Regions from separate parts of the Serratia rhizosphaerae genome, predicted to be linked through region 1. Evidence: predicted binding sites of a transcription regulator. Region 1 holds the regulator's gene; each other region holds the start of a gene.

Region 1 (3,118 bases):
TAAAAAACCAATCTCTTGAGGTGGAACCCAATAATGACGGAAAAATACGCGGTGAACCGCAGCACGTACGATAAGGTGATTTTGCCGGTTTATGCACCGGCGCAGTTTGTGCCGGTCAAAGGTCTGGGCAGCCGCGTGTGGGACAGCGAAGGGAAGGAGTATATCGACTTCTCCGGCGGCATCGCCGTAACTGCGCTGGGCCACTGCCACCCGGCATTGGTGGCGGCGCTGCAGCAGCAAAGCGAAACCCTGTGGCATACCAGTAATGTGTTCACCAATGAGCCGGCGCTGCGTTTGGCCAGCAAACTGATTGACGCCACCTTTGCCGATCGGGTCTTTTTCGCCAACTCCGGCGCGGAGGCCAACGAAGCGGCCTTCAAACTGGCGCGCCACTATGCCATTACCCGTCACAGCCCGTACAAAACCAAAATTATCGCCTTCTATAACGCCTTCCACGGCCGGACGCTGTTTACCGTCTCGGTCGGCGGGCAGGCAAAGTATTCCGACGGCTTCGGGCCAAAGCCGGCCGATATTGTGCATGTGCCGTACAACGATCTGGCGGCGGTCAAGGCGGTGATGGATGACAGCACTTGCGCGGTAGTGATGGAGCCGATTCAGGGCGAAGGCGGCATTACGCCGGTGGACGCCGAGTTCCTACAGGGCGTGCGCGCTCTGTGCGATAAGCACCAGGCGCTGCTGGTGTTTGATGAGGTGCAGAGCGGCATGGGGCGTACCGGCAAGCTGTTCGCCTATATGCATTACGGCGTGACGCCGGATATTTTGACCACCGCTAAAGCGCTGGGCGGCGGCTTCCCGGTCAGCGCGATGCTGACCAGCGAGGAGATTGCCTCTGCCATGCAGGTCGGCACGCACGGCACCACCTACGGCGGCAACCCGTTGGCCTGCGCGGTGGCCGAGGCGGCGCTGGACGTGATCAACACGCCGCAGGTGCTGGACGGTATCGCGCAGCGTCATGCGCTCTACGTGGAGAAACTGCAGCAGTTGGCCGACAAGTACGGTATTTTCAGCGATATTCGCGGCATGGGGCTGTTGATCGGCGCCGAGCTGAGTGCGGCTTACCAGAATAAGGCGCGGGATTTCCTGGCCGCCGCCGCCGCGCATGGCGTGATGATTCTGAACGCCGGGCCTAACGTTATCCGCTTTGCGCCGTCATTGGTGGTAGAGCTGCAGGATATTGAAGAGGGGATGGCGCGTTTTGAACGTGCGGTGCAGGATGTGGTGAATGCGGTATAAGCCGCTACCGGCATAAAAAACGGCGCGAATGCGCCGTTTTCTGATTAATTAACGCGTGCCATAAACAACAATGGTTTTGCCGTGCGCGGAGATCAGGTTTTGATCTTCCAGCATTTTCAGGATACGGCCGACCGTTTCGCGTGAACAACCGACGATTTGACCAATTTCCTGACGCGTGATTTTAATTTGCATACCGTCAGGGTGGGTCATGGCGTCCGGCTGTTTCGCCAGGTTCAGCAGGGTTTGCGCAATGCGGCCGGTAACGTCAAGGAAGGCGAGGTTCCCCACTTTCTCTGAGGTGACCTGCAGGCGGCTGGCCATTTGCGCGGAAAGGCGCATCAGAATATCCGGGTTGACCTGGATCAGCTGACGGAATTTCTTATAGGAAATTTCAGCTACTTCACAGGCGGTTTTCGCTCTCACCCAGGCGCTGCGCTCCTGGCCTTCTTCAAATAATCCAAGCTCGCCGATGAAATCCCCCTGGTTGAGATAGGACAGGATCATCTCTTTGCCTTCTTCATCTTTAATCAGCACCGCAACGGAGCCTTTCACGATGTAGTAGAGCGTTTCAGCCTTTTCACCTTGGTGAATCAGCGTACTTTTGGATGGATATTTGTGGATATGGCAATGAGACAGGAACCATTCGAGAGTCGGGTCTGTTTGCGGTTTGCCGAGAACCATTCGCTATTATCCTCTGTTGTAATCGCTGCCTTTGTAACACAGGGATCGGAGCTCCCTGTTAAACGCGTTGATAACCGGTAATGCATGCGGGCTATAAACAGGTTTTGAGGCGTGCCGTAAAATACGCTATTGCCCTAGCATATTAACTTGCTGTCAGTGCTGCAAGCTACATTCTGTTAACATCTCATTTAAGATGCTTTCCTTGGGCAGATCCCTGAAAGTCGGTGTCCAAAAAGAGTTATTGCGGTTTGTTTGTAGCATAGAGTGAGGCGAGTGTCTTCTGTTGTCTCGCTTCAGCATGACCGGCATCAGGTTCCATTGCCAGTTTCAGCGCGAAAGCGTAGTCTGATTTTAAGAAATTAACCGGAGTGAGCAGTATGCAGGCAAGAGTGAAATGGGTGGAAGGATTGACCTTCCTCGGTGAGTCCGCGTCAGGTCATCAGGTGTTAATGGATGGTAGCGCCGGGGAAAAGGCGCCGAGTCCGATGGAGATGGTGCTGATGTCGGTGGGCGGTTGCAGCGCGATCGATGTGGTGTCGATTCTGCAAAAGGGCCGCAATGACGTGCGTGACTGCGAGGTGAAACTCAGCTCGCAGCGGCGGGATGAGGCGCCGCGTACTTTTACCGCGATCAATCTGCACTTTATCGTCAGCGGTAAAGGGTTGAGTGACAAGGTGGTGGAGCGTGCGGTCAACCTGTCTGCTGAAAAGTACTGCTCGGTATCGCTGATGTTGAGTCAGGCGGCAACGGTGACCCACAGTTTCGAAATCCGCGTGGTGGAATAAGTTTACCAGGCGTAGCGCTGACACTGGCCGTGCAGCAAATCCAGCAAACGCCGCGCCGTTACGGTTAGCGGCGATCTCTGCGAATAGAGCACGCAATACTGCGCCTGCGGCAGGGTATCAATCGGCAGCGTGACCACCTGTTCCTGCAAATGCAGCGGACGCGCCATCGCGCGCGCCACAATGGTCAGGTAGTCAGACGCCAGCACCATATTCAGGCCGCAGATGACAGAGTCCGAGCGCACCGGCGGCGTTTCCAGCTGTTGATAAAAATCACCCAGCACGGATTGCAGATGCTGGTAATAGCCCATATCGGTTTCCGGCAGCAGCCATTTGGCCTGGCGCAGCGCATCCAGCGAGCGAGCGTTGGCCAGCGGATGACCGCGGCGGGCGACGATGCA
Region 2 (3,118 bases), 1.3 Mb from region 1:
TCGCCGCGCCCAGACCGCCGGCGGCGCAGGCGGTCGCCAGCCCCAGACCGCCGCCGCGACGTTTCAGCTCATGCAGCGTCTGGGTAATCATGCGCGCGCCGGTGGCGGCAAACGGATGCCCGTAGGCAATAGAGCCGCCCAGTACGTTGAACTTCTCCATGTCGACTTCCCCGATCGCCGCGTCGCGCCCTAGCTTCTCGTGGGCGAACGCCGCGCTGGCGAACATTTTCAGGTTGGCCAGCGTCTGCGCGGCGAAGGCTTCATGCATATCAATCAACGTTAAATCGGCCAGCGTAATGCCCGCCCGATCCAGCGCCAGCGGCGTGGCGTACGACGGCCCCAGCAGCATATCCTGCCAGACGTCGATGGCGGCAAAGGCGAAGCTGCGCAGATAGCCGAGCGGCCGCAGCCCCAGCTCTCTGGCGCGGGATTCGCTCATCATCAGCACCGCCGCCGCACCGTCGGTGAGCGGCGTACTGTTGGCCGCGGTCACGCTGCCGTGTTTACGATCGAAGGCCGGCTTTAATTTGGCGTAGGAGGCCAGGCTGGAGTCTTTGCGGACATTGTTGTCTTCGGTCAGTTCCGCCTTATACGGCGGCACGTATGCCGTCATTACTTCATCGTGCAGCCAGCCCTGCTCCCAGGCATTGGCCGCCAACTGGTGAGAACGGTGTGCCAGCGCGTCCTGATCTTCACGGCTGATGCCGTGCGTCTTCGCCATTTGTTCGGCGGTGTCGCCCATCCGCAGGCCGGTGGAGTATTCCGCCACCGCCGGCGGCACCGGCAGCAGGTCGCGGAACTTCAACCGGCTGAACAGCTTCAGGCGCTGCGACAGCGTGCGCGCTTTGTTGACGTCCACCAGCGTACGCGCCAGCGCTTTGCTGACGCCGATCGGCAGTACGGAGGAAGAATCAGCGCCGCCGGCAATGCCGACGCTGATGCTGCCGGCGATAATGCTTTCCGCCACGTTGGCGATCGCCTGGAAACTGGTGGCGCAGGCGCGGGAGACGCTGTAGGCGTCGGTATGTACGCTCATGCCGGTGCCGAGCACGATCTCGCGCGCGATATTCGGCGCCTCCGGCATCTGCACCACCTGGCCAAACACCAGCTGTTCAATCAGCGTCGCGTCGATGCCGCTGCGCGCCACCAACTCACTGACCGCCATTTTACCGAGATCCACCGCCGGCACGCCGTGATAGGCGGTCGCCTGTTTGGCGAACGGGGTGCGTAATCCATTAACTATTGCAATTCTGTCTCCCTGACGGGTGACCAGCGGCAGTGCCTTACTCATAAATGCTCCTGAAGAAAGTAACGTCAGCGCAATCCGCAAAACAGGTCTGACCTGATGAGGTCATTGTTAACCAGATGTTTACATTTGGCAAACCGTCAGAGGTGAAATCTGCGAGCAGGAGCAACTTTCAAACGGGGGGATAAACCGGCAAGGGGAAAATAAAGAGGCTGCGCGGCGGGTGCCGCGCAGAATACCGTGATGCGTTAACGCAGGCCCAGCTGAAAAATCAGCGTTTCCGCCTGGCAGGAAAAGGTGAAATCAGCGTTCAATCGCACGCCGCCGTCTACCGGCTGCAGGCTGCTGCTGATGGCGCAGGGATCGGACTCCACCGAACGCGCTTTTTCCGTCAGCGCCGTCAGCGTTTGCTGCGCGTCTTGCTCGTCGGTAAAAATCTGGCTGTAGGACGCGGTGCAGTCGGTATTGTCCATCACGGTGCCGACATCCACACAGCAGCATGCTGCCGTTTCCTGCGCGCTGCATTTATTCATTGCATCTGACATAGTCAATTCTCCTCACGACGCCTGGGGTATGACCCGGCGCAAAGACCCAAGATTCTGTAAGCCATTTTACGCCTCGCCGTATGAGATCACTAGCACTTACTCTCTGTAGGTGTTTTAAGTGATGGAAATCACAAATAAAAATATTCATTTGATAAATAAACATAGGAATTTTGTTATTTACCGCTGGCGTTTTGTTAAGCAGATCTCTTTTTTGATATCAACTTGGAAATATTTCAAAAACAAAGTTGCAACATCTTAACAGGTCAGACCTATAATTCAGCCACTGGTCTGATTTGTCTGATGGATAACGGACCCTACAATCCCGCGCTCCTTGTTACCACGTGTAACATAGTTTAAATAATAAACACATAATGAGGTTTTGGTCATGAGCCAGAAAAACCTATTCAAGAAAACAGCTCTTGCAGCTGCAGTGGCGATTATTTCTTCAAACGTGTATGCCGCAGGATTCCAGTTGAATGAGTACTCTTCTTCTGGTTTAGGCCGTTCTTTTTCTGGTGAAGGCGCCGTCGCCGACAATGCCACCTCAGCCAGCCGCAACCCGGCGACCATGATGATGTTTGACCGCCCGACCTTCTCCGCCGGCGCCATCTTTGTCGACCCGGGCGTTGATATTTCCGGTACTTCACGCTCCGGCAACAGCCTGGATGCGAAAAACATCGCGCCGGCACAGTGGATCCCGAACCTTCATTATATCCACCCGCTGAACGACCAGTGGGCCGTCGGCGGCTCGGTCACCAGCAACTACGGCCTGGCGACCGAATTTAACGACGGCTATACCGCCGGCCCGTACGCCGGTAAAACCGATCTGACCACCGTTAACCTCAACCTGAGCGCCGCGTACCGCCTGAACCAGCACTTCAGCTTCGGCCTGGGCTTTGATGCGCTGTACGCCAAGGCCAAGCTCGAACGCTACGCCGGCGAAAGCGGCGCCGCGGTCGGCATGCCTGCCGATACCCAGATTTCACACCTGAAGGGCGACGAATGGGGCTACGGCTGGAACGCCGGCATCCTGTATGAAGTGGATGAAAACAACCGCTACGGCCTGACCTACCGTTCCGAAATCAAAGTCGACTTCGACGGCGATTACAAGAGCAGCGTCCCATCAAGCTTTAACCCGATGCAGGGCATGACCGGCCTGCCATGGGGCACCGACGGCAACACCATTCCTGGCTCTCTGTCGCTGCACCTGCCTGAGATGTGGGAAATTTCCGGTTATAACCGGGTGGCGCCAAAGTGGGCCGTTCACTACAGCCTGGCGTACACCAGCTGGAGCCAGTTCCAGGAGCTGCGCGCCACCGGCAGCAAC
Region 3 (3,118 bases), 1.7 Mb from region 1:
CAAGCAGAGCAACGGTTCACGCTTTTCACCGTTGCAGATTCACCTGATGATTGAAATCAAGGAACAGCCGCTGGGGGTGATGGAGCTGGCGGCCAAACTGTGCATCGATAAGGCCAGCGCCAGCCGGGCACTGCGTTCGTTGGTCAGCGCGCAGATGATCGAGACGGTTGAACACCCGCATGACAAACGCCACAGCCTGCACCGTCTGACCCGGCAGGGGAAACACACGCTGGCGCTGATTGACAGCGATGCCGATAACTTTATGCAGGCGGCGCTGGCGCAGTTGGACGATGATGAACGGGCGGCGACGGTGGCGATGATGCGTAAGTTCAGCGGCGCGCTGGCCGGCGCGCGCAAGCAGCGGCAGGCCGAACTGCGGGTGCGGCCGATTTGCGCCGCAGACGATGCGGCGATGGCGAAGCTGATCCGCGACTGTTTCCGTGAATACGGTATGGACAGCATGGAGGGCGTCAGTCTGTACGATCCGGATCTGGAGCGGCTGACGGAGATGTATCAACGCAGCGGCGGTCATTACTGGGTGGTGGAACGGCAGGGGGAAATCGTGGGCGGCGCCGGCATTGCGCCTCTGCTTGGCGGCGAAGCGGATTACTGTGAACTGCAAAAGCTGTTTTTCAAACCCGAAATCCGTGGCCTGGGGATGGCGCGTTACATGGTGGTGCAGGCGATGCGCGCGGCGCGGGCCGCCGGTTACCGCTACTGCTATCTGGAAACCACCGAACAGCTAAAAGAAGCGCTGGGGCTTTATCAGTCGCTGGGCTTTACGCTGCTCAGCGAACGGCGCGGTGCGACCGGCCATCACGGCTGTTCCATCTATATGTTGAAGCCGCTGTAAGGGGCTCTTTCCCTGCGCCAACCTGGCGCAGCAACGCAAAAGGCGGCTTACGCCGCCTCTTTGCATCTCAGACTCAAACGATTAGTTATAGATAATCGCGGTGCCGTGCATTTTGTTGTTACCGGTTGTCGAGGTGATCTGGAAGGATTTTGCCCCGGCTTTATCGGCTTCTGCCGCCAGTTTGTTTTCCAGGCTGGTCAGGTTGGTTGCGCCGCTGGCGTTAACCACGCCGACTTTCTGCATATTGGCCGGCTGGCTGTCTACCAGTTCTGCGGCAAAGCTGCCGAATGATACGGTGGCAAGGGCTACGGCGGCGATGGTCATTTTCAGGCTTTTCATAATCTTCTTTCCTATCACAAGTTGAATATGGTTGTTGTTTCGCGGAGCGTTAAATTAATTAACGATCGATAATTTAATGTTAGTGTGACCCAGGTCACTTTGCAAGCATTTTTTTAATGTTCATTAATTAAATGGTGTCGGCCGAGCTTGCGGCGGCCGGCGCCATTCAGCGCTGAAGGTCAGTAACATATTGTTGTGAAATTATTTTTCTCTGACGCTGGTGATGTCTGCGGGCGTTGAAAAACGGGCGTTCCACGGCATGCGGCAGTGAAAATTGTCATTCAGGGCCGTCAGTCGTGGCCATCAGCGCGACGTTTTATCACAACGACAGACTGCAACAGCACGAGCATCCCGCCGCAGTGAGAAGGGTGGGAGCTGCTATCACGGTGAATTATTTTATTTATTTCAATTGATTATGTTTTTATGAAGGTGTATCAATAACAACGTTGGCGTTGGCTGCGGTATTAGATAACGTTCGATAACTAAATGTTAGTCGCTTCTCGACGCCGTCGCAATATTTTTTTATAATGATCGTTAATTTAATTTGGCGGCGCAGACGCGGCGCGCAAGATGAGAGGGATTATGACTATCAAAGAAGAGGTCGCCGCAAAGAAAACCCGCGGCAGACCGAAACAGTTTGATCGCGACCTGGCACTTGACCGCGCACTGGAGCTGTTCTGGCGTCACGGTTATGACGCCACGTCATTGGCCGATCTGGTCGAAGTCACCGGCGCCAAAGCGCCGACGCTGTATGCCGAGTTCGGCAATAAAGAGGGGATGTTCCGCGCGGCGGTGGAACGTTACCTGAGCAAATACACCACCTGCACCAACCAACTGCTTGAACAGCCGCAGCCGATCGCCGAAATCATCGATGCCTATGTGCGCTCCTCCGCGGAAGTGTTTACCGATCCGGAAACGCCGTCCGGCTGCTTTATGGTGTGCGCCTCCGCCGCGCTTTCCTCGTCGTCGGACGACGTCGCCCAGATGCTGCTGCGTAAGCATCATGCGCAGGAAGCCAGCCTGAAGGCCTGTTTCGACCGCAAGGTGCAGCAGGGGGAACTGCTGGCGAAAACCGACACCGCGCTGCTGGCGAAATATGTGATGTGCACCATTGAAGGCATGTCGGTGCAAGCGCGCGAAGGGGCGAGCCGCGCCGAGCTGCTGCGCCTGGTAGATACGCTGATGATGCTCTGGCCGCGCCTGAGTCAGGTGGGTAATCCGGTCTGAGCCTGTCCCGCGCAGTCAGCGCGGGGAAAGCGCCATATGCAGCAGCGGGTAGGGGTTGCCCTGGCCGTCCAGCGGTGAGCGTCCTGTCACCACAAAGCCGTAGCGCTGGTAGAAGCCTACCGCCTGCGGGTTTTGCTCGTTCACATCCAGCACCAATCCGTCGTGGCGCGCCTGCGCATGGTTCAGCAGTGCGCTGCCGACGCCCTGGCCGCGCTGTCCGGCATCGATAAACAGCATCTCCACCTTATTATCATCCAGCGCGATAAAGCCGCAGGGCCGCCCGGCGATCTCCGCCACCCAGACGCCGAGCAGCGGCAGATAGTGCTCGACCAGCGGCTTGAACTCTGCCATCTGTTTTTCACCGATAAAGTGATGGGTAGCGCGCACCGAACGCTGCCAGATCGCCACCAATTGCGGATTGTCCGCCGGAATACGTTCTCTGATCGTTATCATCCCTGCCTCCTGGGGTAAACTGGCCTAAATGTACGCTGAAATAGCCCGCAACGAAAATCTCCCGGCGACGCCGCAGAAAAAATTTACGGAAAAATTCGCGTAATCGCTGAATTTTTGAGACTTTTACGCGTGATTGTGCGATCAAATGCGTTTTACACTGGCGAAAAGCAAAAATCCTTTTGTATCCTTGATGGTTGAAGCATCAGCTTTGATGATTTTGGACAGTGCGTGGCAGGCGATTGCCGC
Region 4 (3,118 bases), 290 kb from region 1:
CTGATTGGCGGCAGCTTCTTTTATGGTGAGGTGGTGATCACTCCGGCGATCTCGGTGATGTCGGCGATCGAAGGGTTGGAAATCGCCGCGCCGGCGCTGGATCCCTATATTGTACCGCTGGCAATCCTGGTGCTGACGCTGCTGTTTATTATTCAGAAGCACGGCACCGGCAGCGTGGGCAAACTGTTTGCCCCGGTGATGCTGATCTGGTTCCTGACGCTGGCGCTGCTTGGTGTGCGCAGCATTATCGATAATCCGGAGGTGCTGCAGGCGCTGAACCCGAAATGGGCGCTGAACTTCTTCTTCGAATATAAGAAAGTGTCGTTCTTTGCCCTGGGGGCGGTGGTGCTGTCGATCACCGGCGTTGAGGCGCTGTACGCCGATATGGGCCACTTCGGGAAATTCCCGATTCGTCTGGCCTGGTTCACCGTGGTGTTGCCGTCGCTGGTGCTTAACTATTTCGGCCAGGGTGCGCTGCTTTTGAAGAACCCGGAAGCGATCAAAAACCCGTTCTTTCTGTTGGCGCCGGACTGGGCGCTGATTCCTCTGCTGATTTTGGCCACGTTGGCGACGGTGATCGCCTCGCAGGCGGTGATCTCCGGCGTCTTCTCCTTAACCCGTCAGGCGGTGCGTCTGGGCTACCTGCCGCCGATGCGCATTATCCATACTTCGGAAATGGAGTCCGGCCAAATCTATATCCCGGTGATTAACTGGCTGCTGTATATCTCGGTGGTGCTGGTGATCGTCAGCTTTGAACATTCGAGCAATCTGGCTGCGGCCTACGGCATTGCGGTAACCGGCACCATGGTGCTGACCAGCATTCTGGTGACCTCGGTGGCGATTAAAAACTGGCACCTGAATCGCTTCCTGGCGGTGGGCATATTGATAGCTCTGTTGCTGATTGATGTGCCGATGTTCTCCGCCAACGCGCTGAAGCTGTTCTCCGGCGGCTGGTTGCCGCTGACCATCGGCCTGATGATGTTTATCGTCATGACCACCTGGAAGAGCGAACGTTTTCGCCTGCTGCGCCGCATGCATGAACACGGCAACTCCCTGGAGGCGCTGATCGCCTCGCTGGAGAAGTCGCCGCCGGTGCGGGTACCGGGCACCGCGGTGTTTATGTCGCGCGCCACCAACGTGATCCCGTTTGCGCTGCTGCACAACCTCAAACACAACAAGGTGCTGCATGAGCGCGTGGTGCTGCTGACGCTGCGTACCGAAGATGCGCCGTACGTCCATAATGTCCGGCGGGTCACCATTGAGCAGCTGTCGCCGACCTTCTGGCGCGTGGTCGCCAGCTACGGCTGGCGAGAAACGCCGAACGTCGAGGAGGTGTTCCACCGCTGCGGCCTGGAGGGTTTGCCGTGCCGTATGATGGAAACCTCGTTCTTTATGTCGCATGAATCGCTGCTGTTGAGCAAACGGCCGTGGTATCTGTTCTTGCGCGGTAAGCTGTTTATTGCGCTCAGCCGTAATGCGCTGCGGGCGCCGGATCAGTTTGAAATTCCGCCGAACCGGGTTATCGAGCTGGGAACGCAGGTCGAAATATAAGGTTCCGTTATCTCTCCTCTCGGGGGCGTCGCATGCGGCGCCCCTTCTTTTTTACCGGTGTTGCCGCGCTGATATCGAAACGTTTCGATAACGATCACATTTCCACGCTATGGCGGTTGCCTTCCTTTGTTGTTTTTTTACACTCCACGACAAGCGAAACGTTTCGCTGGTAAAAAATAAGTGGAGCGAAAGAAATGAAAAAAGGCGTGCTGCTTAATGCCGACATCTCCGCGGCGGTTTCCCGTCTCGGCCATACCGACCAGCTCACCCTGTGTGACGCCGGTTTGCCGATCCCGGCCGGCGTTGAACGCATCGATATGGCGCTGATGGCCGGCGTGCCGACTTTTTTACAGCTGTTTACTGCGGTCACGCAGGAAATGCAGGTGGAAAGCGCCATGTTGGCCGAAGAGCTCGTCACGCAAAACCCCTCGCTCCATAGCGCTCTGTTGGCGCAACTGACGCAGTTGGGGCTGCAGCAGGGAAATACCATCAGCGTGCGCTATATCAGCCACGGCGATTTCAAAGCGCAAACCGGGCACAGCCGGGCGGTGATTCGCAGCGGGGAATGTTCGCCCTATGCGAACATTATCCTGTGCGCCGGCGTAACTTTCTGAGGCATTTATGCAACCTTTATTGCAACTGACCGGGATAGATAAGGCGTTTCCCGGTGTGAAGGCGCTTTCCGGGGCAGCGCTTAGCGTGTACCCCGGCAGGGTGATGGCGTTGGTGGGGGAAAACGGTGCCGGCAAGTCCACCATGATGAAAGTGCTGACCGGTATCTACAGCAAAGATGCCGGCAGTATACGTTTCCTCGGTAAAGAGGTGGCGTTTCACGGGCCGAAAGCGTCACAGGATGCGGGGATCGGCATTATTCATCAGGAGCTGAACCTGATCCCGCAGTTGACCATTGCGGAGAACATCTTTCTCGGCCGCGAATTCGTTAACCGCTTTGGCCGTATCGACTGGAAACGCATGTACGCCGAGGCTGACAAGTTGCTTCAGCGTCTTAATCTGCGTTACAGCAGCCACCGTCTGGTGGGGGAACTGTCGATTGGCGATCAGCAGATGGTGGAAATCGCCAAGGTGCTGAGCTTTGAGTCGCAGGTGATCATTATGGATGAGCCTACCGACGCGCTGACCGATACCGAGACTGCCTCCTTATTTAAGGTGATCAATGAACTGAAAGCGGCAGGCTGCGGCATTGTGTATATCTCGCACCGGATGAAAGAGATTTTCGAGGTCTGTGATGACGTTACCATCTTCCGCGACGGCCAGTTTATCGCCGAGCGGCCGGTGAATGAGCTGCAGGAAGAGCGGCTGATTGAAATGATGGTTGGTCGTAAACTGGAAGATCAATACCCGAGGCTGAACCTGCCGCGCGGCAACAAACGGCTGGAAGTCAGCCAGTTGTCTGGCCCCGGCGTGCATGATGTCAGTTTCACCCTGTATCGCGGCGAAATTCTTGGCGTTGCCGGGCTGATGGGCGCCGGCCGTACCGAATTAATGAAAATCCTCTACGGCGCGGCGACGCGCAAGAGCGGCAGCGTGCGGCTGGACGGCCGCGAAG

Evidence for each region. The regulator CRP, encoded in region 1, controls carbon source genes, mostly activating them, when cyclic AMP is high. The targets are predictions, from matches to a motif close to ATGTGANNNNNNTCACAT.
Region 2: the regulator CRP is predicted to act here: its motif matches at 1,908-1,925, upstream of FO014_RS17390 (YfcZ/YiiS family protein).
Region 3: the regulator CRP is predicted to act here: its motif matches at 1,275-1,292, upstream of bhsA (multiple stress resistance protein BhsA).
Region 4: the regulator CRP is predicted to act here: its motif matches at 1,634-1,651, upstream of rbsD (D-ribose pyranase).

What each region holds. Positions count from the first base shown of each region.
Region 1 covers NZ_CP041764.1:2,457,003-2,460,120, forward strand. The annotation lists gene argD (bifunctional acetylornithine/succinyldiaminopimelate transaminase) at 34-1,254, shown strand; gene crp (cAMP-activated global transcriptional regulator CRP) at 1,303-1,935, opposite strand; gene FO014_RS11380 (OsmC family protein) at 2,313-2,720, shown strand; gene FO014_RS11385 (LysR substrate-binding domain-containing protein) at 2,723-3,118, opposite strand, start outside.
Region 2 covers NZ_CP041764.1:3,736,389-3,739,506, reverse strand. The annotation lists gene fadI (acetyl-CoA C-acyltransferase FadI) at 1-1,291, opposite strand, end outside; gene FO014_RS17390 (YfcZ/YiiS family protein) at 1,495-1,791, opposite strand; gene fadL (long-chain fatty acid transporter FadL) at 2,177-3,118, shown strand, end outside.
Region 3 covers NZ_CP041764.1:730,582-733,699, reverse strand. The annotation lists gene FO014_RS03400 (bifunctional helix-turn-helix transcriptional regulator/GNAT family N-acetyltransferase) at 1-853, shown strand, start outside; gene bhsA (multiple stress resistance protein BhsA) at 935-1,192, opposite strand; gene FO014_RS03390 (TetR/AcrR family transcriptional regulator) at 1,775-2,419, shown strand; gene FO014_RS03385 (acetyltransferase) at 2,435-2,872, opposite strand.
Region 4 covers NZ_CP041764.1:2,166,258-2,169,375, forward strand. The annotation lists gene kup (low affinity potassium transporter Kup) at 1-1,551, shown strand, start outside; gene rbsD (D-ribose pyranase) at 1,746-2,165, shown strand; gene rbsA (ribose ABC transporter ATP-binding protein RbsA) at 2,173-3,118, shown strand, end outside.